3 regions of the Fusibacter sp. JL298sf-3 genome follow, and region 1 is predicted to be linked to each of the others. Evidence: riboswitches for the same ligand, from Rfam matches in the RefSeq annotation. Region 1 holds a riboswitch; each other region holds the start of a gene.
The links. A riboswitch is a leader RNA that binds a small molecule or an ion and turns the genes downstream of it on or off. The one in region 1 is predicted to bind cobalamin.
Positions count from the first base shown of each region.

Region 1 (10,348 bases):
AAAAGCAGAGAAGACATTGGTATTGATTAAACCGGATGCTGTCAAGCGCGGGCTTATAGGTACGATTATTCATCGGTATGAAGCGGCTGGACTTGAAATTGAAAAAATGAAGTGGACGGTACCATCGGAAACCGTATTAAAAGAGCATTACGCTGAACATATCGACAAGCCATTCTATGGTGATCTGTCGGCGTTTATGCAATCGGGACCCGTAGTCGCCATGGTGCTTTCCGGCAATGAAGCAGTGGCGCGCGTGAGGCAAATCAACGGCGCCACCGATTTTAAAAAAGCGGACTGCGGCAGTATAAGGGGGCATTACGGCTGTGACATCACCGAGAATCTGGTTCACGGTTCCGACAGCGTGTACAGTGCCCAAAGAGAAATTAGAGTGTGGTTCTAGCCGCCTCTTGTACGAGGGTTGACATAAGCGCTTCCACAGAGACGATTTCTTTGACTTTGTGAACGTTCTTACCGGCGAAGAAAAGACCGGTGTCCACATGACCGTTTACCGCTTCAATAAGCGCGTTTGAAATACAATAAGGGGTGGTCTTGGGGTCGCATGTTCTCAGACAATCGACGCAGTAACGAATAGGAGGCTTTATGCCTTCTTTTAATTTGCCGATTAAAGGGGTGACAATGGCGCGTCCTGGCATACCCACAGGGCTGATAATAATCTCAGTATCAGTTGCCTTTGCAGACACGTAGAGCTTTTTAAAGTTCTCATGTGCGTCGCATTCGTGTGTGGCGACAAAACGCGTGGCCATCTGTACACCTGAGGCGCCGGCATGAATGGCTTCTGCAATGTCCTTGCCGTCGAAGATGCCCCCGGCGACGATAATCGGTATTTTTTTATGGTATTTTTCTTCGTAGGGGGTTAAAATTTTCTTGATTTCTTCAATGCACATCTTGTAATTGTATGTTTCTTCTTGGAGCTCTTTGAGCTTAAAACCGAGGTGCCCTCCGGCCTCAATGCCCTCTAGAACAATGGCATCTGGAACGGTTTGGTAGTTGCGGTCCCATACTTTAGTCAAGAGTGCGCAGGCCTTGGCAGAAGAAACAATAGGCGCGAGTTTAGTGGCGCTGTTTTTGACAAATGCCGGGAGTTCCGTGGGGAGTCCAGCACCTGAAACGATGAGATCGACACCTTCTTTAACTGCGGTCACAACGTGTTCTGCATAGGCGTTCATCGCCACCATAAAGTTGACGCCGAGCACGCCGTTCTTTGTCTTTTCTTTTGCCTTTATAATTTCGCGCTTGAGGGCGCGCAGATTGGCTTCGAGTCTGTTGGTTTTAAAGTCGCTTTCCGCGTACCCGAGATTGACGCCGGAGAGCACGCCGAGACCGCCTGCATTGGTAACGGCGCTGGCGAGACCCGACCGCGTGACGCCGATACCCATGGCACCTAAAACAATAGGGTAGCGCACAGAAAGTGTGCCGATGGTCAAACTTTTCAAATTCATATAGAGCCTCCATATCGTGTATATACAGCCATCATACAGCGATTGAACAGAGCGGGCAACAAGGGTCTTTGAAATGCTATAAATTTGTTATAAAGGTTTTATATTTGTACATCGCACTGGTAAATTGTCTGAGACTATTATATAATAGCTGTGGGTAACCTTTTTCCAAGAAAGCGTTTTACACAAAACCGTCGGCTAGTGAAACGCCGATGGGTCAAGCGCCCGGCGGCAACATGTCGTACGGGCAAAAAAGTGAAAGGAGCTTGGAAGATGAAAAAGCAAGTCGATATCGATTGGAACAATTTGGGGTTTGGCTATTATAAGACGGACCTACGCTATGTGTCAATCTGGAAAGATGGCGCATGGGACGAAGGCAAATTGGTAGAGGACAACATGATTTCTATTAGTGAAGCCTCTACGGCGATTCACTATGGACAGCAGTGTTTTGAAGGTCTAAAGGCCTATAGAACACCAAGCGGAGAAATTCAGTTGTTCAGACCTGATGAAAATGGCAAGCGTCTTAACAGAAGCTGTCGCCGTATTTTAATGCCTGAAGTTCCAGTTGATAAATTTATTGATGCTTGTATGCAAGTTGTTAAAGCAAATGAACACTTTGTACCGCCATACGGCACCGGCGCGTCTTTATACCTTCGACCATATGTAATTGGCGTTGGACATAACCTCGGCGTTAAACCGGCACCGGAATTCATGTTTGGTATCTTCTGTGTACCGGTTGGCGCATATTTTAAAGGCGGCATGTCACCGGTTAACTTTATGATTGCGGATATGGACAGAGCTGCACCACACGGTACAGGCGCTGCAAAAGTTGGCGGTAACTATGCGGGAAGCTTATTGCCTCATGAAGAAGCTGTTCAAAGAGGCTTCGCAGATTGTATTTATTTAGATCCTGCAACACACACTAAAATTGAAGAAGTCGGTGCGGCAAACTTCTTTGGTATTACAAAAGACAATAAATTTGTGACGCCAAAATCACCGTCAATCTTGCCGAGTATCACCAAGTACTCATTAATGCACTTGGCGGAGCACTACTTAAAAATGACTGTTGAAGAACGCGACTGCCGTGTAGACGGACTCGACGAGTTTATCGAAGCTGGCGCCTGCGGTACTGCAGCTGTTATTTCACCTATCGGCGGCATTGAAGTCGGCGGCAAACTTCACGTCTTCCACAGCGAAACAGAAGTTGGCCCTGTGACTAAGAAGCTTTACGATACGCTCGTAGGTATCCAATTCGGAGAAGTAGAGGCACCTGAAGGTTGGATTTACAAAGTTAAATAGAGCCTAAAAGAGACAGCTTATTGAATTGAAACTGACCCCTTATCTGAAGGACTTATAAGTCTTTCAGAATAAGCGGTCAGTTTTTTTAGTTGCTTTGTATAAGTTTTAAATTAGTAGCTGGGGTTAAATGACGCGTCTCTGTACCGCCTTTAGTAAGCGCCGGTACACTAGACGACGCCAAACCCCGCTTCTTCAAAGGTAATCATATGGGCATTCATTGCACACGCGGCTTGAAAGGCGTTAAAGGCCATTATGGCGCCACTCCCTTCCCCCAGCCTCATGTTGAGGTCGAGAAACGGTTTTAGGCCAAGGCGCTCAGTTGCAAGCGCCGCCCCTTTTTCAAGGGAAACATGAGAGGCAAAGAGGTACTCTTTGACTTTCGGCTCCAGTGCACAGGCGACAAGCGCTGCCACTGTGGAGATGTACCCGTCGATAACCACGGGGACTTTAAGCTGGGCGCCACCGAGCATGACGCCGGCCATTCCTGCAATATCTAAGCCCCCGACTTTTGAAAGGACGTCTAGCGCATCCGTGGGATCCGGTGTGTTCCTCAGCAGAGCGCGTTTAATAACTTGCGCCTTGTGGGGAATCAGATGTTCGGGGAAGTTCGCGCCCATACCTGTGAGCACTTCAGGCGATTCACCAGTTAAAACAGATAAAATAGCTGTGGAAGGTGTGGTGTTGCCAATGCCCATTTCCCCTGTGCCCAATAGGTGAGCCCCATTTTCGACGGCAGTATGTGCCATTTCAATGCCGACTTCCAAGGCTTTTATGGCTTCAGTTCTCGTCATCGCAGCAGTTTGCGTCATGTTGGCAGTCCCGTATTTGATTTTTCGATTGATAATGGCATCGTAGGGCACCTTCTCGGAGTTGATTCCGATATCTACGGTATAGAGTCGGCTGCCAAATGCTTTGGTGAGTGCGCCTATTCCTGTAAGGCCTTTGGTCATATTAATGGCTTGCATGAGTGTCACCGGCTGAGGTGCCGAGGCGACGTGTTCTTCGCAAACACCGTGATCCCCGCACATAACGATTACAGCGGTGTGTTCAATTCGTGGAAAAGGCGTCCGCATAATGCCCGACAGGCGAACGGCGATTTCCTCTATTGTCCCCATAGAGCCTTGAGGTTTAATCAATTGGTCGACGCGAGCTCTCACGTGCGCCGCCATTTCCAAATCTACAGACTCAATTTGTTTTAAACAGTTGTTTAGTGTATACATATTATACGCCCCTTTATATGAATTACAAATACGCGCGGCTTATTAGCACGTCGACGCCCTTTGGAGAAAGACAGGGGTCTCACTAAAAAAAGCCCACTACCCCCTTTGGGGGCAATGGGCTTTACCGTCGCTCAATTTGCCGATAATAGGCAGGTCTCCTGGCTCAGCGTCTCCGAGGGGGTACGCCTTCCCGCCCGAGGGCAGTGGCATCGTGTACACCTTCTACGCAACACAGTGATGGGTTCGCTTAGGCTCGTCCTAATTCCCTATTCTCCTCAGTTGAGGCACCTAGTATCATAGCAATTTTATAGGAAAACAAAACCGCTGTCAAGCGCAAGTTCTCCACAAAGGGTTGTTAAAAAATTTTAAACGGTACAAAAAAATTGCAAAACCCGGAATTCATGTTATAATGAAAGCAAATGCATTGTAGCGAAAATATAAGGAGGGCGTTGATATGATTTCAAAAGTCATTCAAGAAAATTTACAAAATGCATCATGGATTAGAAAGATGTTCGTCGAAGGCGCAAAATTAAAAGCGGCTTATGGCGAAGACAATGTATACGACTACAGTTTGGGCAATCCATATTTTGAACCCCCAAAATCCGTTATCGATAAATTAAAAGAAGTGGTCAATGCCGATGAACCCGGCGCGCACCGCTATATGGACAACGCAGGTTATAAAGAAGTTCGTCAAAAAGTAGCGAACTCAATTAATAAAGATATTGAAAAGCCAATTGGCAGCGAACACGTCTTAATGACTGTCGGAGCGGCAGGCGGTATCAACGTCGTCCTGAGAACCATCTTAGATTTTGGACAAGAAGTCATTATCATTGCGCCTTACTTTGCGGAATACAACTTCTACATTAAAAATCACAACGGCGTCCCAGTGGTCGTCAAAGCAGATGACAAAACATTTGAACCGGACTTAGGCGCCTTTGAAGCGGCGATTACAGAAAAGACCCGTGCGGTAATGATCAATTCGCCAAACAATCCGACGGGTGTGATTTACTCAGAGGCCCTACTCAAAGAGATGGCCGCTATCGTAAAGAAAAAAGAAAATGAATACGGCCACGCCATCTACGTCTTATCAGATGAGCCGTACAAAGCCCTTGTGTACGAAGGTCACAAGGTGCCGAATATCCATAACATCTTTGAAAATTCCATTATCGTCAACTCGTATTCAAAATCTCTCGGTCTCGCAGGAGAGCGCATTGGTTATATTGCAGTGAACAGCAAAATTGCAGACGTCGAGCTTTTAATGAGCGGTCTCGCATTTGCCAACAGAACGCTGGGATTTGTCAACGCACCGGCTCTTTGGCAGAAAGTAACTGCTGACGCCATTGATGAAACTGTGGATATTCAAGAATATCAGACGAGAAGAGACTTGCTTTACAAGCATTTGGTAGACCTCGGCTTTGAAATCGTCAAACCGGACGGCGCCTTCTATTTCTTCCCGAAAGCGCTTTGCGAAGACGATGTCGAGTTCGTTATGGAAGCGAAAAAGCACAACATTCTACTCGTTCCAGGAAGTGGTTTTGGCTACCCGGGACACTTTAGAATTTCTTATTGCGTGGATTTAGAGATGATCCACCGCTCGTTACCTGCTTTTGAAAAGTTGGCAGCAACTTATAAAAAATAGAGGTTTTACCTTCTAGCATGATGATTTTATAGCAACTTAATAAAAGAATTCACTATCAAAGAACCGGCACAATTTTGAAAAGAAGTTGTGCCGTTTTTTTGTTGTGAACGAGACAATAACGAGATATGGCACCAGATGATGTATTTAGTAGAAACTTAGAGACGTATAGGGGATGAAATGTATGTTGACTTAGAGAGAAGGAGGGGCAAATGAAAAAGGCGATTTTGCTGTTGATTGGGAGTATTCCGTTTTTCCTAGGGAGTTTTATAAATGTCTTGGCGACAGATATCTTTTATGAACATGTGCTGCCTTATAAAGGGATTGGCATCGCTTTTCTAATCGCTTGGTTCTTTGTTGGACGGTTTTCGAATAAACTCGTTGAAAATAAAAAGTCGGCGTTTCTTATCGGCAACGCAATGGCCTTTGCGGTGCTGCTGTTGCTTTTGTACCAAGTGGTTATTTTGGGACATTATTGGTCAAACGTCGTAGGTGTCGCAACTCAATTTTATTATTTACCACTTGTCGGGTTGATGGCTTTGTTTGCGAGAATCTCCACGGCATTGGTGTATGGTGTTTCATTTTTAGCAATGTGTGCTGTATTTTATTGTGGCGCACATAAAGCAAGTGATTCTTAATCGCGGGGATTGCCATAAGCAGCTGTCGTTCGTGTGATTGCTGTAGACAAAGAGTTGCCGGACAAGTACCGTTGGCATATCGAAAAAATAGCAGGAGCCCGTTTTTTAAAGGGGCTTTAGGCTTTTTTGGGGGGCATAGTAACGGCGCCGACGTTGTGCGTCGAGAGCACATTAAAAAACAAAGACCATCGTTAGAGACGGGTCTTTGTTTCAGATGAGGTTTAGAGTATGCGCACTGTTCGAAAAACTATTGCTTTTTCGTGCGCTTGAAACAGCTTTCACAACATAAACTGAAGGTTAAGTCTTTGGAAAAACGCATTTCATCACCGTGCCCTTGCCTTCTTGACTTTCAATCTGAAGGTAGCCGTGGTGCACTTTTAAAAGTGCGTTGACAATGGAGAGGCCGAGGCCTGTGCCGCCAGTCGTGCGGTTGCGGTCGGCACTTACCCTGTAAAAGCGGTTGGTGAGCAGTGGCAGTTCTGCACTGGGAATCCCGGGGCCAAAGTCCACCACTGCGATGACGAGGGTATCCTTCTCCTCGTAAGTGCGTATGTGTATGTCCGATTCCGGTGCGTATTTAACCGCATTTTCTATGAGGGCGCGCATAATTTGCTTCAGCAACTCGCCGTCGCCGTAGAGACCGTCTTTGTATTGCATTTGAAAGATGAAATCTCGGTCTTTGTAGATCTTCTGGCACTCGTACTTGAGTTTCTTCATAAAGAGAAGCAAGTCGATTTCTTCGAGATTGGCAGTTAAGCGGTTGTTTTCGAGCCGCGCAATTAAGAGGAGGCGTTCCACCAACTGGTTCATATTTTTAGCTTCGTCTTCTATAGCGCTCAGAGATTCCGCAAGCAATTCCGGGTCGTCCTTGCCGATATTTTTCAAAAGGTCTGTGTACCCTAAGATGATTGTCAAGGGGATTCGAAGCTCGTGGGAGGCGTCTGATACAAAGCGCTGCTGCGTGTTAAACGACTTTTCTAAGTTGTCGAGCATTAAGTTGAGGCTTTTAATCAGCGTATCGACTTCATCGTTGGAACCACTAGTGGGAATGCGGTAGTTAAGGGTCTCGTTGTCGATGCTTTGCGAGATGTAAGAGAGATCCACTAGCGGTCGGAGCGCCCGTTTGGTTAAAGCTTTTCCGAAGAAAAAGATGATAAAAACACTGATGGTGCTCCCCAGTATCAGCGCCGTCCTCAAGCTGGTTAAAAAACTCAGGTCCAGTTGCGGCGTCAAAAAGAGCGTGATAAACACGGTGTCACCGTCTTCAAAGCCCATTCTTAGCGTGCTGTACCACAGATCTTCTTTTCCGATGCGTATGGATTGAACGGCACTGCTCATGCCGGCATTAGGCAACGGTAAAGTGCCTGTAAAGACGTTCTTGTAGTCAAAGCCGTCAAAACTGTGTAAAATATCAAACTTTAAAAACGCATGGGGAAAAGTATCGCCAATGAGGCGTTCACCATAAGTGGTGACGAGGTTCATATTTTTAATCTCAAAAGGTACATAGGGCTGCAGACGGTCTTTGTAGTAGTTGGGATCGTAGTAATACGAGTTCAACGTCGAGTTATCGTGGATGAATAGGATGAACTGTGAGCTTTCAAATAAGCGAATTTCCGAAAGCGTTTGGCTGATTTTATGAATTTTTTCTTTGGGTTCTTCACCTTCAAAAAGCGCTTTGTCCTGAGCGAGGTATTCGTTAATCTGCCGTTGCTTGTCGAGGAGCTCATCGCGATTTTTCATAAAGATAAATTGCTTGGTTAGTAGAGAAACCAAAAAGTAGATGAGCATGAGCAAGGTCACAAACAAAATCAGATTGGTTATGGCGATACGCGTCGTCAGTTTAAAGCGTCTGAAGCGCTGGTAAATTTTATTTAACAACGTATCCGCGTCCTCTCACTGTATGAATCAATTTGCGTTCGTAAGGGCGGTCAACTTTATCGCGTAGGTATTTGATGTAGACGTCGACAATGTTGAGGCCACCAAAGTAATCGTATCCCCAAACGTGGTTGAGAATTTGCTCTCGGCTTAAAACAATCTCTTTGTTGAGTACCAAATAGTTGAGCAAATCAAACTCCGTTTTAGAGAGGGTAATCAATTGGTCTTGACGATACACTTCAAAAGTGGTGGTGTTGATTTTGAGGTCTAAAAAAGCCAAAGCGTTTTCGCTGGCATTTGCTTTTGATGGCTTGACAGTCTTCCTGATATTGGCGCGTATTCTCGCGTGAAGCTCTTCGAAGATGAAGGGTTTTGTCACGTAGTCATCGGCACCGGAATCGAGTCCGGTGATGACATCGCCGATATCGTCTTTGGCGGTGAGCATAATAACCTTGATGTCGGGGTAGAGCGTTTTTATTTCTCGGCAAGCTTCTATACCGTCCATGACGGGCATCATCACATCGAGTAAAACGAGGTCAAAAGATTCGTGCGCCAGGCATTCCAGAGCCCGCTTGCCGTTGTCGACTACCGTGGTATCGTACCCGACGTGTTTGAGCTGTAAATCGATGATTCGGCTGATTTTACTTTCGTCTTCAGCAATCAATATTTTTTCCATAAGATCTCCTATAAGTTGTTGATATGGCTCTAATATATCAAAAAAAACGCCGAATCACAACAAATGTTGTCTACAGGTGCGTCATAGGGTATAATTGACCTAAGAAAAATGCCTAATTAATCCAGTATCGGAGGGACAGAAATGACAGGATGGCTGATACCGATTGACGAAAAGAGCAACCGGCCGAAGTATGTACAGATTTACGACTTTATAAGAGAGGAGATTTTAAAAGGCACTCTCGAAAAGGGGCTAAAACTCCCTTCTATTCGCGCTATGTCCGACACGCTCGGGGTGAGCAAATCGACAATAGAAAGCGCCTACAACCAACTGGTTGTCGAGGGGTACATTGAAAGTCGTATTAAAAGCGGGTATTATGTCAACGCCTTGGAACGCTACGACATCTCTTGGTTTAAAAGTGAACGCACTCAACCGTCTGCCGTCGTACCGAAGCGCTTAGAAATGCGCACTGACGGCATAGAAGAAGAGAGCTTTCCGTTTAACGAATGGAAAAAAGTGACCAATCGCGTTCTGGAATACCGTACCCACGACCTGCTCACTTATGGTGATGGGCAAGGGGAGTATGCGCTGAGACAGGAAATTGCCAAGTTTATTCACACGACCCGCGGCGGTGTCTGCACGCCGGAACAAATTGTCGTAGGGGCGGGGATACAGTATTTGTTCGGTTTAATTGCGACGATGTTTGACGCAAAGTCCGATGAAATTGCCTTTGAGTACCCGGGATTTTCCAAAGGCTTGTACATCTTTCAGGACTACGGTTACACCACGCACCGCGTGCCGGTGTACGCCGACGGCATCGATGTCAAAGAGCTTGAAAAGTTGCCTGTTAAAATGGTTTATGTATCGCCGTCACATCAGTATCCAACGGGAAGCGTCATGCCGATACAAAAGCGCTTTCATCTACTGGAGTGGGCCGCTAAAAACCGGTCGTACGTTATAGAAGACGACTACGACAGCCTTTTGAGGTACGAGGGACATCCGGTTCCGGCACTTCAGGGCCTCAGCAAAGGGCTGGGGGTCATCTATGTCGGCTCCTTTTCAAAGCTGCTGACACCGGCTCTTAGAATCAGTTTTATGGTGTTGCCGGACAGCTTATTAGATGCGTATCATGCGATAAAAGGGCGCTACTCGCAGTCGGTCTCAAAAATCGAACAATTGACTCTGGCGCAGTTTATGCAAGAGGGGTATTTCGACAAGCATATCCGCCGCATCCGCAAGCACTATGCGCGTAAAAACAGTTTGTTGGTGGAAGCGTTTAAAGGGTACGACAGCGAGGACTTTACACTGGTGGGAAAAGAATCCGGTCTACACGTTGTGCTGGCCTTTAAGCGGGGAACCGACGTAGAAGGGCTGCTCGCCGAAGCGCGGGAGAGAGGGCTGACGTTGGAGGGGGCGGACAATTACCTCGACAGCGGTATCTTGGTTTTCCCGTACAGCGGTATTCCCGACGATGCCATTGAAAAGAGTGTTGAAACACTTGTGCGTATTGCCAATCGCTTTTCTGTGAACAGCCTTTAAATACACCCGAC
Region 1 covers NZ_CM132608.1:1,318,415-1,328,762, reverse strand. The annotation lists gene ndk (nucleoside-diphosphate kinase) at 1-400, shown strand, start outside; gene ACR6HW_RS06545 (NAD(P)H-dependent flavin oxidoreductase) at 384-1,460, opposite strand; gene ACR6HW_RS06540 (branched-chain amino acid aminotransferase) at 1,731-2,756, shown strand; gene cobT (nicotinate-nucleotide--dimethylbenzimidazole phosphoribosyltransferase) at 2,924-3,976, opposite strand; cobalamin riboswitch at 4,108-4,283, opposite strand; gene ACR6HW_RS06530 (pyridoxal phosphate-dependent aminotransferase) at 4,431-5,615, shown strand; gene ACR6HW_RS06525 (hypothetical protein) at 5,825-6,250, shown strand; gene ACR6HW_RS06520 (sensor histidine kinase) at 6,548-8,128, opposite strand; gene ACR6HW_RS06515 (response regulator transcription factor) at 8,118-8,801, opposite strand; gene pdxR (MocR-like pyridoxine biosynthesis transcription factor PdxR) at 8,943-10,337, shown strand.

Region 2 (10,348 bases), 680 kb from region 1:
TAAGTACCATACTGGCACCGATAACTGCTATAAAGAAAAGCAAAGTTACATAAGGGTGACTTTTAGAAAAAACATCATTTTTCATTTACTTCCCCCATCCGGAAGCACCAAGGTCCCGACCGAGATCACAAGTATACACCCATTCAACGACATCGCCCTCTTTTAGTTGGTATCGACTGGCACCATAATTGGGAAACCAATCGTTAACTTTGTACATCCAACCACTCAACTCTCCACAATCGAACTCATACAGATTGTTAATACCTTCAATATAGTTGCTGTTGTACATCGGCGTCATTACAAACTCCATATGAATCTTTGCGCCCTTCATTTCGCGGTGCAAAACGTCAAAGACGCTTTCACCTTCATAGAAAGCAACTTGCTTTTCGGGAAAAATCACCCCGTCTTCAGGCACCAATTCCAACTTGTTTGGTTCTAAGAGGTCTAAATTGTCCAAAATGGTCTTACAACTAACCGACAGCGTAATATATCCCTCTGTGGAAGTGTCGATTTCAGTATCTTGCCACTCTACAGGTTGAGGTTTGCCTTCAGGTATGGGGTCAGTTAGATATTCGTCTTTTTCTTCAGTAGATGTCGGAGGCGCCACAGATTCTTCAGCTGATTCTTCAGCTGGTGGTGTTTCCGGCTCGGATTCAGGTATCTCTGCTGCATCGACTTCTTCCTGTTTAACCTCTTCAGGAGTAGTCCCGGCGTTCTGATCGGGTTCGTCATGCTCATCAGATTGAGGCGGAACCGCCTTAAGCGGCGTCTCCTCCTCAGGTACTTCTCGTATTTGAGAGGTGCTTTCTTCTTCAGCTACCCTCTCAGGGGGTTTTTCTGTTTCTTGTGGTTTCTCCGATAGAGTGATTTCGGACGAAGAGACGCTCGGAAGCGGCTCAATAGACGTAGTGGGCTTTAAAGGGCCTGTCATAAAATAGGACATGGCCAAAACCGCTATAATTAAAACACCGTATATAATCTTTTTTTTCATGACTCTCCAACTATTTCATTGTACGCATATGGTATAAGGCCGGCTGTTTGTTGTAATAACGTTGGTACGCTGCCAATGCATACAGTGCCTGCTCTGTAGCCATTTGGTCTGTGTCTCCTGTTTTTACATGCTTGAACCCGCCGTTTTTCGTCTGAAATGTCAACAACGCCGCTACAGGTGAATTGCCATTTTTAACAAAGCGTTCATCTGTTAAAGCATCGATATCAAGTGTTGACAACGCGACAATTACTTGTGAAATACTCTCACTGCTCGCCTGCGTGTCCCAGTTTGATGAAAACGAACCGTCTGGATTTTGTTCACTTTCTAAAAATTTTAGAGCGCGTTCAATCGCCGCTTTTACTTTCGGTTGATCTTTATAAGCGGCCAATGAAGTCAACGCCATTGCAGTAATATCAACATCTGAAGGGGCTTCTGATGTCAAAGAAAAACCGCCACCTGCTATTTCCCTCTCTAGAATGTAGTCAACATACATTTGTCGCGTTGCCACCACAGGAACATCTGCCTCTTGGGGCAGCACATATTCTCGAGCATCTAAAGCGATAAGCGCCCATATGGGGCCATTTAGCCCCTGCTTAACAGCGGTATTGAAATCAGACAAAGGCGCCACTAAATTATACCCTTCAAAATTGCTACCATCGATATCAAGGGACGCAAGCGCTAGCAGCACACGATCGTATTCCGTGTACTTAATACGGTGCAATTGTCCATTTTTTTCATCGAGTGTTTTTTTCAGTGCCTCTAAGTACGCTGACTTAAAAGCCTGAGGTGTCCGGTACCCCGAACGCTGAAGACCGATAACCGCCCACTCGCCTCCGACGCTAGAAACGATTGGCGAAGTTACGCTATTGCCCACGTATTGAGCTGCTGCAGCTACGGCTTCAGCAACTGGTGTAGCTTTCGTTTCCAACTGTTTCTTAGGCAAATCTAGGCATCTCGACAGGACGACAAACGCCATTTCTCTTGTAGAAACGTCTTTCGGCTCAAAAGCCTCGCCATTGCCCTTTAAGACATCGTTTGCGGCCAGCGTGTATACACCTTCTCGAGCCCATGCCGCAATTTGAGCGTCATCTGCAAAAGTCGATGTCTTTTTCTCGTCTAAAGCCATTACACGATAGAGCATTGTAGCCATTTCTTGACGGCTGATTACCCGATTAGGATAAAAACGATTGCCTGTACCTTGAGAAATCCCATACGCACGAGCTGTGTTTATCACATCGTAGTACCAAGCCGTCGACAAGACATCATCGTAATGCGCATACGCGTCGTCAACAGAAGGTAGCGCCAGCATAGCGACTAAAAGTTTGGTGAACTCGGCTCTTGTAATCTCACGCTTAGGGTACAAGTAACCGTCACTCCCTTTAATCAAGCCCTTGTCAAAGACAGCTTCAACCCCCTCTATTGCCCACTTCGATAGCCTATCTACGTCTTTAAAAGCATTTTTAAGCCCTTTGGGAATTTGTTCTGTTTCGAGTACCTCTGTTTTGTTGGTGGTATTTTCAGGTTGACTCTGGGGTTTTTCTTCATCTGTTTCCCATTGACTTAAATCAACGCCTAAATCAGCCCCTAAATTTGTCGTATAACGCCATTCAATCTTGTCTCCATTGGAGACCGTGTAGAGACTACAACCGTAATTAGGGTAACTACCGTTGACGTTATACATCCATCCGCTTCCCGAACCGTGGTCAAACTCACCGTCACCGTCGATCATCTCTACGTAGACACTGTTGTATTTAGGGGTAAATGTGTGCGCGTAAGAAATGCCTTTTTCATCTAAGGCTTTTTTAAGGACATCCCATACCGTGTCACCTGAGTTTGCCGTTCGTGTTTCTGAGGCGACGACATACCCTTTCCCAATGGTTAGCTTATCAATTGACAAAGTGACTTGAACAGTATCTTGCACCGGTGGCTTCGTATCGCCACCAGAGGCGTCTTTAGGTTGATAAGTGACAAAATCTGTGAAGTGTTTAGTCTTAACGATTAAATCATTTCCCGAGCGATAGGCGTAAACATCGTGTTCTTGTCCGGCATCTTTAGGCACTTTAGTCGTCGTAGCGCCCTCAACCCATAGGACTTCTTTTGCCCCTTCACCTTTAAAGACAAGTGTAACGTGGCGATCAAAATCGGTTCTAACCACACTGCCTAAGCGAATGGCTTTGCTAAAGGTTACGCCCAAGGCATCCGCTTGATTTTGAAGGGATGGTTCTGCAACAGAAAGGGGGTCCATCAAAGCGATTCTAGACGTATTTCCTGTGATTACGGTTCCCTTTGGAACATCTAGTTCGTATGCGTCTCGTCGACAAATGAAGCGCGGCATGTCCTCTTTAAGTTGCGAGAGATCCGCGGACATAGAAACCGTTTGGGCGTTGTTTAATGTCACTTCGACGCGTTGCTTGCGCGCAGTATGGCTTTTAATAGGCAAGACACTGTCAACTTTCGGTGTCACATTCAGCGCAATGGCATCTGCGCGCTCGCTTTCAAAAGTGTCGGGATTTAGAACGACTGTTGTTTCTCCTGTCTCTAAAAGAGCTCTTTCGCTAAATCCTTCACCGCTGACGACGACATCTAACGCCCCTATATTTTGAGGCAATTGCGTTCTGAAGACATGAGTACTTCCAGTGGCTTTTTGGGCATCGACAAAATACCTTCTGCCGTCTTTTTCGACGACGACATTCACTGTTTCCCCTTCAGTCAAGTTGTCTATACTGATTTGTGCCTCGGTTGTAACCGCATCGTAGTGCACGGAAACAGCTGCAAAATTGGGCACTACAGTTAAGGCGATGATTAACAGCCATACCCATAACGATTTTTTCATAGTTTAACCTCCAGTGGCGTCGTTTTAACGGCAGTTGATCCGATGACAAAACGCCTTAGTGTATAGTAGAAAAGCAGTAAAAACCGCAACAGATTTAAGCTTTTACGGCTAACAGCTGCAGCGGTCTTTCTAGTGTTGTCATCGCTTATTTGCCTTTAGGAGCGACTGACATCCCAGCTTACTTAATTGTTAGAAATGTCCAATTGAATTCATTTTGTTTCTGCACCTTCCGGTACTTCCAGTGTTTCCGGCGCTTCTGGTACTTCTGGTGCTTCTAGCGCTTCCTGTGTTTCCGGTGTTTCTAAAACGTTGGATTCGAGATCGACTTTTTCTTCGGCAACTGTCGGTTGAGCGTCCACAACCAATTGAATTGACGGCATCACAGAAAATTTATCTCTCAACACATCTGCGTTTAAGTTCGGTTCTCCAGGACCAGACATATCGCGCTCAGTACCTAGTGGAGAGCCCCACCATTCGCAATCAATATGTCCCTCTGCTAAAGTATATGTTTTAGATTCAGGTAAAGTCACTCGAATGGCGTTGTGCTCTGCCAACTCATACTGAACATTGTCGTAAGAGATCAACTCTCCCAAGTCGGGATTTGTATAGCGCACCGTTGTGCCATATGTCGATCCCCACTGACCGTTTGGCGCATACCAAGTCGGGTTGTATATCGTAGCGAGTTTATAAACCGGCATCGTTATACCTTTAAAGGCAATATGTGCCGTATCCCCCGCACGTAGCGGTTGCCCCGGAGAGGTTTCATTCTCCACTGCCACCTCTATTTTTCTGGCATCAAGCACATAATAGAGCACTTGTGAAGCTGTTCGAATCCCTACAATATTGCTTCTGTTTTCAAGCTGTACAGTAACTTGTGAGCCGTTTGTCGGCTGGGTCTGTCCGTTTACAGTCACTTCAAATGGTGCGTCTGAAGTGACTGTAAATGTATAAGGCGTCGTCTCCCCTTGACTAAAGTAAACCGTGTCGTAGCTACGTAATGCAATATCCGTTGATAGGGCTAAAGGTGCGTCTGGCGTCTCTTGAACGTCTACCACAAAATACGATTTGTTAACAGGAGAGCAGGCGCCGTACATTTTCCCATTTGCTTCTACTGCGTCATAAGAAACTTCTACCACACTGGTACCTGTTTTGACAGCAGTTACTGTCATTTGAGACGCCGTTGTCTCTTCAAGCGAAACACTGTCCCCACTGACCAACCTATAGCGATAAGGAGGATGAGTGATGCTGTTGCTTATTGGCCCATCAATAATCTCAGGAACCCTTCTGCTCACCAGCTGATAGGTCTCCCCTACACCTAAAATTTGAAAGTTGGTGTTCAACCATAAATCGTTTTGAAAGTCGTCTGGAACAACTGCCGGCGTCGGCACATAAGGGGTTTTTACAACCAAAGCCTCTTGAGCCGCTAAAATGGTCGCTATAGCGTCGCTTAGCTCCAAACCTTTGACATCGTCGATTTCTTTTCCCTGATACGCTGGATTGGCTACGAGAACTTCAGCGCTTTGAATTGCCTGTGCCAATCGACTATAAGATTCCGGCGTATAATCACTTGCGAGATAATCCGTTTTGGCAATGCTGACATAACGGGTTACTACATCCGCTAGTGACAACGTGCTGTCGTTGTACTCCTGTACATAGACAAAGGTAATGGCATCCCCCTGTTTAACCGGTACTTTCGATACCCCTACATTTGGGAATTCGCCGTTGACATGGAACATCCAACCACTCCCAGAACCGTGGTCAAATTCATCGTCGCCGTCAATAGATTGAATGTACACGCTGTCATAGGTACCATAGTACATGTGCTCAAATGGGATATTGCGCGCAGTCAATTCTCTTTCGAACACATCCCAAACGGTATCCCCTTCATTAAATCCAATTGAAACTCTAGAAAGTGTGTCACCTTTACCGATAATCCGCTTTTCTATGGCGAGCGTCGCCTCTAACTGCGTTTCCTGAATACTGCTCTCCACATCCCTCATGTCATAAAGGGCAAGCGCACCTTTTGCATAGCGCTCGTAGGCCACCAGTGCGTATAGCCCTTGGTCGGTTGCCATTGCATTGGGACCCGATTCCGATTTAGCGTGTTTAAAACCGCCGCCGTCTACATAATAGCTGAGAAGTGCTGTTACAGGTGTGCCTTTCTGCTCTACAAAGCGCTCATCTGTGTGCGCATCTATGCCAAGCGCTGACAAAGCGACAACAACCTGTCCTATACTTTCACTTGAATCGCCATAGCTCGACTGAAAGGACCCATCGTCATTTTGCATTTGAGACAAAACATCGAGTGCATTTTCAATAGCGAGGGCCACGGACGGCTGATCCCGATACGGTGCAAGAGACTGTAAAGCCATCGCAGTTATATCGACGTCTAAGCCAAAGGCTTTCGACAATGCAAAGCCCCCACCATCACACTGATAGTCAGCAAGCAACTTGTCGATTATCCACTGTCTTGTCGCCGTAGCACCTTGTGGTTCTGCTGTCCCTTTAGCGTCGAGTGCCAGTAGTGCAAAAATCAGTTCATTAGCGCCCTGTCGTGCGCCGAGTTCTCCACTTGGCTTAATGTTAGGGAAATTGGCCCCTTTGTTCCAAATGTAATCGTATAAATCTACACCGCCGACATTGGAAGGTTCTTTGCCAATAGCAGCCAGTGCCAGAGCAATGCGTTCGACTTCTGTGACTTTATCGCTAAAGCGTCGCTTCTCCTTTTGACTTTCTTGAGCGACATGGGCGACTACGCGTTCGTAGTAATCGTCGTAGTAGCTCGCAGGAACGTCAATGCCGCCACGTGCTAGCGAAAATACCGACCACTCGCCACCTATACTGCCTATTGTTGGAGCGTCGTTCTGCGCATACACATACGCTCCTGTTTCGCGAATCGCTTTGGTTACTTCAGTTAGAATCGGAGCTGTTTTTTTGACGACTTCAACGATACAAGTGGCTGTTTTGCCACCGTCTGGTGTCCGTACTTCCACTGTTGCAGAACCTTCTGCCAGTGCAGTCAGTACACCATCGTTTACTTTGACGACAGTAGGATCACTGGATTTCCAGATAAGCGGATCCCCTTGTCTACTTTCGGGCTTTACGACAACTTGGAGCACTTGTTCCGCCCCCACGGAAAGGTGTAAATCTCCGCTTGCGAAAGTAAGGGACTCCACGGGTTCTTTATTGCCCTTAACCGTTAATAGGTTGCTTAACGTCTTCGGTGCAACTAAAGTATCCCATACAAAAGTCTTTGCGTAAAATAGACCTTCTGTAGGCATTTGAAGCAAACTGCCATAGTGCTGTTTTGCACCGGGCTGCATCTGCATTTTAACGTAGTTGTACGTCAATAGACGGTCTGTCCCAGACTCGTACACCCCCGTTACAAAATACCCTTCTAAAGCCGTTTCCGAGGTGTTCTCGGCGACAAAGTTCAATTCAGCATCTTTGGCATTTTCAAAATTCTCAGCCGACTCGACTGATAAGACGATTTCTGCCGCAAGAGCTACTTGTGAGGCTGTCGTCACCATAAATACGGCCAACAGCAGCGCCAACATTCTACGTTTCATAATACCCCTCCCATAATTGTATTTGCTACAGAACATCATGTGTTTTCTGCATATAAAAAAACCCGCGCACGGCGGGTTTAAACATCAAAAAAATATGACATTTGCCTCTAAGCCCCCGTAGAGTTACTGCAACATGCGTTCTAGGCAGGTCTTCTGACTCAAGCGTCGCCTTTCACACCGCCTTCCCGCCTTACGGCAGTGGCAAATGATGTGAAATCAGCTCATACAGCGGCGGGACCGTGCAGGATTCTCACCTGCTTCCCTATTATCCGTTTTCACGGCACCTTGAACGTTCCTATTAAATTCATCATCAGTTTATCTCAACCAATATTACTTGTCAACTACATCCAGTTGAAATAAAACTTTTATCCTACAATTATTTTAAGTGCGTATCATCAATACTGCTGTGTCATTAGAAGAACCGCTTATCGCACAAAGTGCGTGTACACTTTCTCTACTTGTTCAGGTGCCCCTGAGGCGGTTGCCATCGTCTTTAGCAAATAAGCCATATTGCGGCCCAATGTCTGCATAATCTGTTGCCCTTCTTTATCTTGAATGGCGTCTCCTGGTGCTGTCCCATGTACGACATTCCAGTAGTTGCCACTGGGCATCATCATCTCTGCATAATTGATGTAGTGATTTAATTGTTCAAACGTCGGAATGCCACCGGAGCGCCGAACAGCGACCACTGACGCACCGACTTTATGCCTGAGCATCGCGTTGCCCGCCACGTAAAAAGCGCGATCTAAAAAGCACTTCATGGTTCCTGCGACACCTGCGTAATAAGTCGGCGAGCCCAGCAGTATACCGTCTGCTGCCTTCATTTTTTGAATCCAATCGTTTACCGGGTCATCGTCGATAACACATTTCTCATTTTTATTGCGCTTACAGGCGCCGCAGGCGAGACACCCTCTTATTTTTTGATTCCCCACTTGTACAATTTCGACGTCTACACCCGTGTTTTCGAGTTCAGTTGCCACCCATTCTAGGGCTTGTTGTGTGTTGCCGCCTTTTCTGGGACTTCCATTAAATGCAATGACTTTCATACATCCTCCTATTTGTAAGAATTGCGGTAAACACGCGTAGCGTCGTAACGATTTTGAGCCGTTCTCGATTCATCCGGTTCACCCACAGCTACAATTGACAGGGGGACAATGTGTTTCGGTAACTGAAGCAGCGCACTCAATTTTTCGACGCGCTCTTCATTTGGATAGGTGCCAATCCACACGGCGCCAAGACCTTCGTCCTCAGCTGCGAGTAAAATGTTCTCCGTTGCAGCGGAACAGTCTTGTACCCAAAATCCCTTTGCCTTTTCTTTTGACGTGTCGCCGCACACCACAATAGCATAACTGGCCGTATTCAGCATCTGTGCATAGGGGTTAAATGCCGCAATAGCCGAAAGCACCTCTCTGTCGTCGATTACGACAAATACCCAAGGCTGTTGATTCGCCGCAGATGGTGCCTGCATGGCCGCCTTGAGCAAGTACTCAATTTGAGCTTCTGACAGTTTGGATTCCTTGTACTTTCTAATACTCTTTCTCGTAAAAATAGCGTTCATATAAGCCTCCTTAACTCTTGATATGTTTGCCTATTCATGCTATTATTTTAACGAAACAGTTTGATATTAACAAGTATGCACTATTAAGTGCTATAGTATCTAAAAAGATACTATTAGAAAGGAGAAGCCCTTGGATAATCCCTGTGCAAAACTTCAGGTCAATGGCAAACAGTACAGCTGCACATTTGAAATCACTATGGCCTTAATCGGCGGCAAATGGAAGCCCCTCATCATTTGGCATCTCGGCACAAAAGGGGTGAAGCGATTCAGCGAACTCAGACGCCTTATGCCACATATCACCCCTAAGATGCTCACCCAACAACTTCGCGAGCTCGAATCGGACAACCTCGTCTTGCGCACAGTGTACCCACAAGTCCCCCCTAAAGTAGAATACAGCCTCACAGAGCTTGGCGAAACCCTAATGCCCGTCCTATCGATGATGTGCCAGTGGGGAGAAGGGTACTACAACGCCTACTGCAAAGAGCCACTGCCAGACGCACTATAGCACTTTAAAACGCCAACCGTTCCTTTAGAACCGCTACACATTCCGCCGCTGTTATTACCGTCGCTTCGCCACGCACTCGATCCAGCCATTCGATACCGCCTGCGTCGAGCGCCTTTCGGCTGACAATTAGACGATGCGGCGCACCGAACAAATCGGCTTCTGAAAACATAACGCCTGCACGGATGGCCCTGTCGTCGTAAAGGACTTCTATCCCCTGCGATAATAGGGCCTCATAGAGTGTTTCCCCCGCCTCTTTTACAGCGGTATCCGAGCAATTAAGCACGCAGATTTCCACTGCCCAAGGCGCGACGGCAGCCGGCCAAACGACGCCCCTGTCGTCGGCACAGATTTCTGCAATTGACGCCACCAATCGCCCCATACCGATGCCGTAACACGCCATTAGCGGGTGCTTCACATCACCACCGTCGCTATAAGTCATTCCCATAGCTTTGGTGTAACGGTCTCCAAGCTGAAAAATATTGCCCACTTCGATACCCCTTTTAAAAACGAGGGCGCCGTTGCCACAAGCTTTACAAGTCGTCCAGTCTTCACCTTCTGCGTTCCACAAGTGACCGCAAGCCGTGCACTGCACCAGCTTATCTTCGCCTATCGGCGTCACCAACATGAGTTCGTGCGACACATCGCCACCCATTATGCCGGACTCAGCGGTTACCACTTCTACGTCTTTAAGGCCCACCGTTTTGAAAAATCTCAAATACGCGTCGAGCACCTTTGCGTAAAACGCCTCCAAATCCTTTTGCGTCTTGTGAAACGAGTACGCGTCTTTCATTTTAAATTCTCGCGTCCGAATAAGCCCTGCTCTCGGTCTTTCCTCATCCCTAAACTTGGTTTGAATTTGATAAACCATAAAGGCGGTGTCCAGTGGCCAGTG
Region 2 covers NZ_CM132608.1:637,637-647,984, forward strand. The annotation lists gene ACR6HW_RS03090 (energy-coupling factor transporter transmembrane component T) at 1-85, opposite strand, end outside; gene ACR6HW_RS03095 (DUF4430 domain-containing protein) at 86-991, opposite strand; gene ACR6HW_RS03100 (S-layer homology domain-containing protein) at 1,002-3,824, opposite strand; gene ACR6HW_RS03105 (DUF4430 domain-containing protein) at 4,034-7,393, opposite strand; cobalamin riboswitch at 7,520-7,696, opposite strand; gene ACR6HW_RS03110 (flavodoxin family protein) at 7,819-8,439, opposite strand; gene ACR6HW_RS03115 (nitroreductase family protein) at 8,448-8,951, opposite strand; gene ACR6HW_RS03120 (winged helix-turn-helix transcriptional regulator) at 9,148-9,456, shown strand; gene ACR6HW_RS03125 (aminoacyl--tRNA ligase-related protein) at 9,461-10,348, opposite strand, start outside.
Region 2: another riboswitch for cobalamin. It lies ahead of ACR6HW_RS03105 (DUF4430 domain-containing protein); the one in region 1 lies ahead of cobT (nicotinate-nucleotide--dimethylbenzimidazole phosphoribosyltransferase).

Region 3 (10,348 bases), 1.7 Mb from region 1:
AGTGTGACGACGACGAAGTCCGCCATGAGCAGTGAGCGGCCGATATCGATGTTGAGGTATTTGTTCAACACCTTTGCTATAATATCGGTACCACCTGTCGAGGCGTTTTGATTAAAGACGATGCCGAGGCCCAACCCAGATACGAGGATGCCGGCGATTAAGTTGACGAGTAAGTCGTCGACAATCGGACCGTCTAGAGTGACGAAAGCGTCGAAAACGTATACCAGCCCTGTCAATAGGGCAGCAGCGTAGATGGTTTTCGCGCCGAAAGCCTTGCCGATGGTTAAAAAGCCGATGCCGAAGAGCACGACGTTGAGGATAAGCAGAGCGTTCCCAATGGAAATTGCGGGAACGAGCTTATGCGTAACAAGGGCGAGACCTGTGATACCCCCAGTTGCGAGGTTCGCCGGAATAAAGAAGAGACAGATGCCGGTAGCGACCAGCAGTGCCCCAAGTGAAATCAGCAAGTACGATCGTATATTCTTCATGAAACACCTCCAATGATGCAATCTGATATTATTATACGTTTCCGAACATAAGGCGTCAATTGATGTTACAAGCTTTTTAATATATGGTATACTGTATAATCGATGTGTCGATAGAATAATAAGAAGGTGAAAAAAGATGATTAAGAAATTTTTAAAATTTGTAGAAATTCAGACAAAAGTCGCAAGTGTCCTGCCGTTTTTGATGGGGACGTTGATGGCGGCTTATTCCGGTGTTGAGCTCGATGCGATTAACGCGCTGTTGATGCTGACGGCCCTGTTGCTCGTGGATATGGGCACCACAGGTCTCAACCACTATATGGACTATCAAAAAGCGGAACTTAAAGAAGGGTATCATTACGAAGTGCACAACCCCATGGGGGCAGGTGAACTGTCGGTCAAAAATGCGCAATTGGTCCTATATGCACTCTTTGGTCTAGCCGTTATAATAGGACTTGTTTTATTTGTTCGAACGGATTATATTGTACTTTTATTAGGTGCGGCTTCCTTTGGCGTCGGGATGCTGTATTCGCTTGGACCGTTGCCCATATCGAGAACCATTTTAGGCGAGGTGTTTAGCGGCAGCTTTATGGGGGGCATCATTCCGTTTTTAGCGTTTTATATCCACAGTTACAGCAAGCAACCTATTCGCGTACACTTGCAAGGCGGCTGGTTGACTGTTGCCTTAGCGCATCAGGTGCTCTTGCCTATCGCGTGGCTTTGCGTGCCGTTTGTTCTGCTGATTGCCAACATCATGTTGGCCAACAACATCTGCGACAGAGAAGAAGACATCGTTAACAAACGCCATACACTACCGGTGGCCATCGGCCGTCAGGCTGCAGTAAAACTTTATATTGGCAATGTCATAGCGGCTTACGCCGTGGTTTTAATCGGAGTATTGTGTGGGGTTCTTCCGACGGTACTGCTCGGCGTTTTTGTTTTGACGCCGATTGTCTACAGGCAGACCGAGCGCTTTGTAAAAGCACCTGTAAAGGGAAAAACCTTTGTTTTGGCGGTTAAAAATTTCGTTATGACAGCAACAGTTGTAAATATACTACTTTTTGTAGGGGTACTGGTGAATGAATGGATCGAACTCGGGGTATAAAAGCGAATATTACGATTTTTTAATGAGGCGCTTTTATAGCGAGGAGGGTTTGTATGAATGAGATTAAAGTTAAGAGAAGTATTAGAAAACTGGTCATTTCAATTTTTGTAGCAGTTATTCTAATCGTACAAATTTTAGTGGGGGGGCTCACTTATTGGCGGGTATCCGGTATTATTAAGAGCGACCAATTAAAAGCCACACAGGATGTGGGCGATCAGATAGCCATGTCTATGGAAAGCTATTTGTCGGGCTATCAGGGCATTGTCGAAGCGCTTTCTAAACAGGCGTTGCTGGCGGATCCGGCGATAAACGAACGCGCTATTTTAGAAGTCCTCGACAGTTATGCGTCGAGCAACGACGGCATTTTCTCCATCTATATGGGAACGACAGCCGGCAAGATGTTGGTGAAACCGGACGACGACCTCGGAAGCGACTACGATCCGCGGACGCGCGACTGGTACACACTGGCCAAAGACAGCGGTAAATTTGTCTGGACAGACGCTTATTTCGACGACACGGTAAACGCCATGATGATTACAGCGTGTGCACCGGTGTACAACGCACAGGGAAAATTCGCAGGCGTTATCGCCGCTGATTTATTGCTCGACACTCTAAACGATCAGACCAAAGATTTGAGAATCGGCGAAAAAGGTTATCCGATTACCGTGGATGCCAACAACATTATTATGACCCATGTAAACCCGTCAAAAATCGGCGAAGAGATGGATTCTGAAGTCATTAAAGCCGCTTTGGTTGAAGGCCGCATGGAGACCTTAGACTACACCAATACAGAAGATGGTGAAAAGCACAAAAAACTGGCTTCGTTCTCACCGATTGAAAGCGTGGGCTGGACTGTTGTTTCAAGCTTCTATTACGACGAAATTCAAGCGGATTTAAACACCATTATTACAAACATCGCCTTGGCGTCATTGCTCGGCTTTGTCATTGCCGTGATACTGGTCTTCTTGTTTACAAAGAGCTTTAACGATAACATCAAGCGACTTGTCGAAGCGATGAAAACCGCTCGTACCGGAGACCTCAGTGTTCATTCGGATATTCAATCCAAAGACGAGATCGGCGTGTTGAGCAAGTTCTTTGATGAAACCATCTCAGACCTTGGGAAGTTGGTAAACAATGTTCAGCAAGTGTCCGGACAATTGACGACGTCGTCGCAAAGCCTTGCAGCTACAAGTGAAGAAGTAAGTGCTTCTGCAGACGAAGTGGCGAAGACTGTTGAAGACATCGCCAAAGGGGCACAAGATCAAGCACAAGATGCCGAGCAGAGTACTTTGGTGGCGCGTGCACTCTCAGAGAAGTTCGTCAGACTCAACGAGTTCACAGACGAGATGCTGCTTTCTGCTAAGAGCACAACAGAGGCGTATGAAGGCGGTCTTAAATCCGTCGGCGACCTCAGCGATAAGAACAGAGAATCGATGGACGCCAACAAGGCCATTGAAACTGTTATTTTACAACTTAACGATCGCACACAGGAAATCGGCGGTATTTTGGATTCCATTTCGGCGATTTCAGTTCAAACCAACCTCTTGGCACTTAACGCCTCTATTGAAGCGGCGCGCGCCGGAGAGCACGGCAGAGGCTTTGCAGTTGTCGCTGAGGAAATCAGAAAGCTGGCTGAAGAGTCTGCCAATGCAGCAGAGCAGGTTAAAGAAATCGTCCTCAACATCCAACAAGACGGTGCTGAGTCGGTGAGCAGTATGACGACGCTCAAGACGATCTCAGAAAATCAAAACAGCGCGGTGAACGACGTTATCGGCGCCTTTGAAACCATTAAGTCGGCGTTCCAAAAAATCACGCGCAACATCGATGAAATCGGTCAGTCTGTATCGGAAGTTAACGAAGACAAGGAGCGCATCGTCAGCAGTATTGAGAACATCTCAGCTGTTTCAGAAGAAACGGCTGCCGCTTCAGAAGAGGTAACCGCTTCTATGGATCAGCAGACCTTTGCCGTGGAGGAAGTGGCGAAGTCCGCACAAGACCTCAACCAAATTTCTGTCCACCTCAATGAAGAAATCAGCAAGTTCAAAATCTAGTTGCAATTGGCTTTTAAATTCATTATAATGAGTAAGAACAACAGAACGTCAACAGGTGTCGCAAGACTTAATAGGGAATCGCTTAGCGAGCTGTCCCAGCAACCGTATGGCCGACGAACGCCACATACCACTGCGCAAGCGGGAAGGGTGGTCAGAGGATGAAGCCTAGCCGGTAGACCTGCCGTTGATGAACGATAGAAGTCTCCTGGGAAGTGGGATGGAAATGAAGCTGATACAGCCCGTTTTCCCTTTGGAGAACGGGCTTTTTACGCGTGAGAAGGCGCTCTTGAGACAAAGCGATTTTTAGAAAGGTTGCCGAGTAAAGCTCGGTGGTGAGAATCGACTTAAAACCTCGAGACGACGTCGGATGTTGTTGAAAAAAAAACAGACGTTCTCAGTGCGAGAGCGGATAATTACTAAGGAGGCTATAATGAAAAACAAACTGGTCATTGCACTGGTTGTGGTATTGGTTGCAGTAGGCGCACTTTTTGCCTACAATCAATTCTTCGGTGCAGAAACACAAGAGGGCTCAAAAGCCGTTACAGTTGAAGTGGTTATCCCGTCGGAAAACATCGATGAAAAAATGACACTTCACACCGATGCAGAATACTTATACGATTTGCTCGAAGAGAAGAAAGAAACACTCGGGACTGTATTTGACGAACAAGATTTTGGACCGATGCTCATCGGTATGAAAGGGTATGTGGCAACGCAAGAAAAGAAAGAGTTTTACCACATTTCCATCAATGGAGAACCCGCTATGGTCGGCGTAAAAGACATTCCGGTACTCGACGGCGACGTCTATCGGTTTGAGATTCAAAATTGGGAATAAAAACGAGAGATTTAACCCTCATAGCCATTTTATCCGCGGCGCTAACCGCGGGTAAGATGGCCTTATTTAGCATTCCAAACGTGGAAATTGTCACGTTTTTGCTCATTGTGTACACCGTTGTTTTTGGCAAGACGCGGACACTGCTTGCAGCGTTTGTGTTTGTAACCACCGAGGTGTTGTTGTGGGGGTTTGGGACTTGGATAATCGGCTATTACTTTATATGGCCGTTGCTGATTGTGATGGCGAGTTTGTTGTCGAGGGTTACGCGAAATGAATACGCCTATGCAGGGCTCTCGGCAGTATTTGGTTTCACATTTGGCTTGATGTTTGCTATCTTTGAGTCGTTTTTTTACGGCGCCGCCTACGGCTTTACGTATTGGATCAGCGGCTTGCCGTTTGATATCGTACACGGCGTGTCAAATTTTCTCATTGCGCTGTTTTTATTTAAACCCGTTGTGAGAACTGTTGAAAAAGTAAAACCGCATATGTAAAGAAAAACTCTAAACGCGTTGGTTTAGAGTTTTTTGCATTCTGCGAGCATTAAAAAATACCGTTTTTCAGGTAAAGGCTGTTCAATGGTGTCGCCAACTTGATGGTACATAGTCACCTGGTCGAAAATTTCGAGGCGCTCTAAAAATTCGGCCTCAGTGTATTGGTGAACGTGGTAGGGACAAGTGCACGGCTGGCCGACGCCTCTGCCAAATGGCGTCGAAATAAACAGCGTACCGCCGGGAACCAAGAGGTCGTAGAGCGTCTGAAGAAACTGCCTGTCGCCGTGAAAGTGCTCGATGGTTTCAAAGCTGATGATGACGTCAAAAGTGCCGAGCTTTGACGGCAGTGTTTTGTCCAGTGCGTCCCCTACGAGAAATTGGCGGTTTTCTCCCCCGTAGTGTTCAGTTGCGTAAGCGACAGTTGCCGCGTCGATGTCGACGCCGACGTAGCCGGTTACTTGGAGGTTGTGGATGTGGTCTGCGCCGTAGCCTGAGCCGCAGGCGATGTCTAAGACACGGCCCTTACAGTGAGACTTGACGAAGTCGTAGCGCGCTTGATGCTCAATGAGCATGCCGTTGGTCGGGCGCATATTTTTAGGGTACACCCGTTCCTCAAAACGTTTCATAATAGGTCCTTTCGTTACATAGTGATTAAGATTATATCAAAAAAGGCGCTTTCTTTAAATGCCCAATTGAAACCAAGGCGTTAAATGTGGTAAAATAATTTTCCACGAATTTCACCAGTGTCGACTTAAACGCGCGGAAATCCAAGCGATTTCCCTATGAGAAAAGAGGCAATGATGACTGAACGAAAACACCCAGAATTCGAGTCAGAGGAAGCGCGGCTCTCCTTTACAAGAGACTATATGCGCATGACCATTCACGCCACTGAGCAGTACAAAGCGCTCTACGGGCGGAACGTCAAAGAGGCCATGGCCGATCTCGATGTCCTGGACGGTTCGCAAAGCTACATCAGCATTATGTTAAACACGCGTTATATGGAGATGGCGGAAAAAAACTATTTGAGTTTGACGCGTTCCTATGACAAACCTTATTTTGCACGGATTGATTTTAGGGCAGACGGCAGTGACAAAATCGAACAAATGTACATCGGCAAGACGTCGTTGATGAAAGAAGACGACGATTTGCCGATTATTGTCGATTGGCGCGCGCCGATTGCCAGTGTTTATTACGAGGGTCGACTCGGTGAAACCACTTACGATTCGCAAGGGGAAACGTATGGCGGCGAACTCCTGCTCAAGCGCCAATACGAGATTGAAAAAGGCGTGCTCAAGCGGTATATGGACATCGACATCGCCACCAACGACGCTTTGCTGCAGGCATCACTGAATGCAGGTGCCGACAACCGGTTAAAAGATATTGCCACGACGATACAGGCGGAGCAGAACCGAGTGATACGGGCAGATATGCGCAAGCCCCTGATTGTACAAGGCGTCGCCGGCAGCGGCAAGACCACTATAGCCCTTCATAGAATCGCTTACTTTATCTACACGTATCAGGACATTATACGGCCTGAAGCGTTCATGATTATGGCACCCAATCACCTGTTCCTCAACTACATTTCCCAAGTGTTGCCGGAGCTCGGTGTGGAGAAAGTCGTCCAGACGACTTTTGAAGCTTTTTTTAGAGGGTGCACGGGCCTTCGAATGAAAATCGAGCCGCCGATGAAAAAACTGACGACTTACTTTGAGCGCGGATACGATACGGCGCTGTCGGTTTCAAAGTACAAGGGGAAATTGGCGTACAAAGTCCATGTGGAAGCGTACTTCAAAGCTTGCGAAGCGGCGTTTTTACCGACGGTGCCCTTTGTCTACGAGGGGCATGTGCTCATGTCTGCCGGAGAAATGAGAAAGCTCTTACGTGAGGATTTGGGACACCTGCCGCTATACAGGCGATTGAAGACACTGGAAAAAACATTGAAAATAAGAACGCAACAACAGTTTGAACGGCTGAGAAAACGCGCCGTAACACACTATGACGGCACCATTGAACACCTGCTCAGAACACTGCCACCTGACGAACAGCGACGGGAAAAAGTTGTGGCGTTAATGGACGAAAAGGCATCGCGGCTCCAAAAGTTGGACGCCGATGTAAAAACGCTGGTCAAAGTGTATATGCAGGCCTTTGAAAAAATCAAGTTGTTCGACCACTACAGGGCATTTGCCACTTTTCTTCAATCGACGCCCTCGGCGCCGGAAGCCGTGGGGGCACATCTTGAAGCACAGCTGAAAGCACGTCAACTGGAAAAAGAAGATATGGCGGCACTGATACTGCTCAAAGCCCTATTTTTCGGCGTAGACGGCGCCAGTGACATCAAGACGATTGTCATCGACGAAGCACAGGATTTCAGCCCCTTTGAAGTGGCCGTTATCCAAAACGTCTGTAAGACAGAGATGCTGACACTGCTCGGCGATGTGTCACAGGGGATTCACGCTTATAGAAGTATGGACAGTTGGGGAGAGCTCATCGGCGAAGTATTCCGTGAAGACCACGTGACGTATTTGACACTTGAACAAAGCTACAGAACGACTGTGGAAATCATGGCAGTTGCCAACCACATCATCGGCAAATGGGAAAACGCTGAAAAAGTTTTGGCAAAACCCGTTATTCGCCACGGAGAAAAGCCTGTAATTGAGTCACATGCGTCGGAACAAGCTTTGTATGACGCGTTGGAGAACGGACTAGCGGAATGTGTCGACGCAGGTTATCAGTCGATAGCGCTTATTTTAAAGACGGAAAACGAATGTAAAAAAGTATTGCAGGCGCTGAAAAAGCGCAAGCAATATGCACCTAAAATGCTAAAGGGTGACGAATCGGAATACGAAGCGGGAATGGTTATTTTACCGGCTTATATTGCCAAAGGGCTGGAATTTGACGCCGTGTTTATCGTATCGCTTGAAGAAGCGTATACACTGGATGCACTCGACGTCAAGATGCTCTATGTGGCGTCGACGCGCGCGATGCACCATATGGCCGTACACGCCCTGTCAAGCGTATTTCCCGAGCCTTTAAAAACGTATAGAACCACATGACAACAGGGGGAGAATGTGACTGGAAGAGACGCAATAGAAGACGTGGGGGCACTGCCTTTCGCGTCGCGGACTGAAATGGATTTTGGAACGCTCTATCACAGTGCAGAGGATAGAACGTGCAACATCGCTGTGGTGAGAAAGGCGCAGGTGCGCAATTTAGAAGGGACGTTGCGTTTTATCAAGCGCTTTTATCAGTTAAAAGGGGTGGTGCCGACAATTGTGCAAAGTGCTGAGGACAGCGGGTACTTTGAGGCCAACGAGGCCCTTTTTAACGCCAACGACTTTCAGGTCACTAGTGGTTTGAAAGTGTACAAGATGGCATTTGACAAAGTGGCCGGCCGCATGGGGACGACCGCTGTCGTTTGCCTTGAGCATTGGGATGAGCGCCTTGCGACGCAATTGTGCATCCCATTTGACGCCATCTACAAAATTCCGGCTCTTAAATCGGCGGTGCAGACGCCGGGGTATCGACTGTACGCAGTGCAGTCGGGCGGGCGGTATGTAGGGGTTGCGTACGGGCACTGGACAAAAGGCGGTGGTTTTTGTCTCGACGACGTCTTTGTGGCACCGCCTCAGAGGCGCCGCGGCATTGGAACGTCTTTAATCTGTAAGGTACTGACAGAGGCCTCTGCTTCAAAATCGGTGTACGCATTTACAGAGGCTTCTGCGAGTTTTGAAGCCTTGGGTTTTTCCATTGTACAGACGTTGGACACCGCTTTGGCGTCTCTAAAGGGGTAGCAACCCACTGTAAAAAAGCCGACACGATGCGTACGGGCAGTACGACGTCGCGTCGGCTTTAAAATTAGCTGGACAAGGCGCTTGGCTATTCGGCGAACACTTCGTAATCGGCCAGTTCGGCAAAGGTGTGAATGACTTTGTCCGGATTTTCTGCGGCGAGCGCCTCTGCTGTGTGTGCACCAGTGGCAATGGCAATGGCTTTTGCGCCAATATGGCGCGCCGTTTGAATGTCCAAAACGGTATCGCCGATGACGTAGAGGCGGTCGTAGGTTTTCCCGTAATGGGCCTCGGCTTTTTTCAAGGCGCTCTCTGCGATTTCAAAGCGCTTGAGACCGTCCTCGCCAAAGCCGCCCACGGGGAAGTGCGCGTACACGCCGATTTTTTCCAGTTTGTACTGAGCGCCTAAGGACAATTCGCCGGTGATTAGAGCGAGGTCGACGTCTTTAGTGGCAAGGGCTTTGACAAATGGGACGGCGTCGACATTGGCCCGCCAGACATCGCTGTCTTTGTAGGCTTCAAGTTGCGTGCGGTACAAGGTGCACAGGGTTTCGAAAAGCGCTTCTGTATAGGGGCGGTTGAACTTGCCCAGAACCTCTTTAAAAACGTCCTTGTCGCTCCGTGCCGCAGTATCGACGCCTTTTAAGGCGTCTTGGGTGTCGAGCAAGGTGTTCATCGCTTCTTCTATAGGCAAATCGGTTCGAGCATCGCGTTCGATTAATGTGCCGTTGATATCGAAAAAAATCAGTGTAGACATAAGGACTCCTTTTTTTCTTTTTACGGTAACAGATTTTACGCCTTTATGCAACGGTTTGGACTTTTTTACAGGTCGGTGATATAATTTGATAGATATTGAAATAAAGGAAGGGTGAACACATGCATTTGCTCACAGCAGAAAACATCGGAAAGGCTTACACCGAGCGTCAGTTGCTCGAAGCGGTAAACTTTAGTATAGAGGAAGGGCAGAAAACGGGCATTATCGGCGTCAACGGCACCGGCAAGTCCACTTTGCTGAAATTGATATTGGAACTCGAAGCGCCGGACAGCGGTCGCTTTCTCAAAAAGAACGGCCTAAAAATCGGCTATTTGCCTCAGGAGACGGCTTTTGAACCGGAGGACACAGTTATGGATTACGTTTTTGCCGGTACGTCAGAGGCCTTTGAAGTCATGCGGGCTTATGCGCATGCTGAAAACGGCGAAGTTTCTCCGGAAGCTATGACGGCACTCGTTCAGAAGATGGATGCCATGCAGCTCTGGCAACTTGAGAGCGATGCCAAGACGGTGCTCACACAATTGGGCGTCGGCAACACTTATGCAAAAATAAAGACCCTTTCAGGGGGACAACGCAAGCGCGTTGCTCTTGCAGGGGCATTGGTTAGACCTTGCGACCTCTTGATTCTCGACGAGCCGACCAACCACCTCGACAACACCACCATCGAATGGTTGGAGACGTATTTACAGCGTTTTAAAGGGGCGCTTTTAATGATTACACACGACCGCTATTTCTTAGATCGCGTGTGTACGCAAATCTTTGAAATCCACCGCGGTACGGTGTATACCTACGAAGGCAACTACAACGTGTTTTTGCAAAAGAAA
Region 3 covers NZ_CM132608.1:3,064,952-3,075,299, forward strand. The annotation lists gene ACR6HW_RS14640 (YitT family protein) at 1-488, opposite strand, end outside; gene ACR6HW_RS14645 (UbiA family prenyltransferase) at 625-1,590, shown strand; gene ACR6HW_RS14650 (methyl-accepting chemotaxis protein) at 1,644-3,641, shown strand; cobalamin riboswitch at 3,677-3,841, shown strand; gene ACR6HW_RS14655 (DUF4430 domain-containing protein) at 4,072-4,473, shown strand; gene ACR6HW_RS14660 (hypothetical protein) at 4,464-4,964, shown strand; gene ACR6HW_RS14665 (class I SAM-dependent methyltransferase) at 4,988-5,590, opposite strand; gene helD (RNA polymerase recycling motor HelD) at 5,762-8,017, shown strand; gene ACR6HW_RS14675 (GNAT family N-acetyltransferase) at 8,033-8,755, shown strand; gene ACR6HW_RS14680 (HAD family hydrolase) at 8,841-9,509, opposite strand; gene ACR6HW_RS14685 (ABC-F family ATP-binding cassette domain-containing protein) at 9,629-10,348, shown strand, end outside.
Region 3: another riboswitch for cobalamin. It lies ahead of ACR6HW_RS14655 (DUF4430 domain-containing protein); the one in region 1 lies ahead of cobT (nicotinate-nucleotide--dimethylbenzimidazole phosphoribosyltransferase).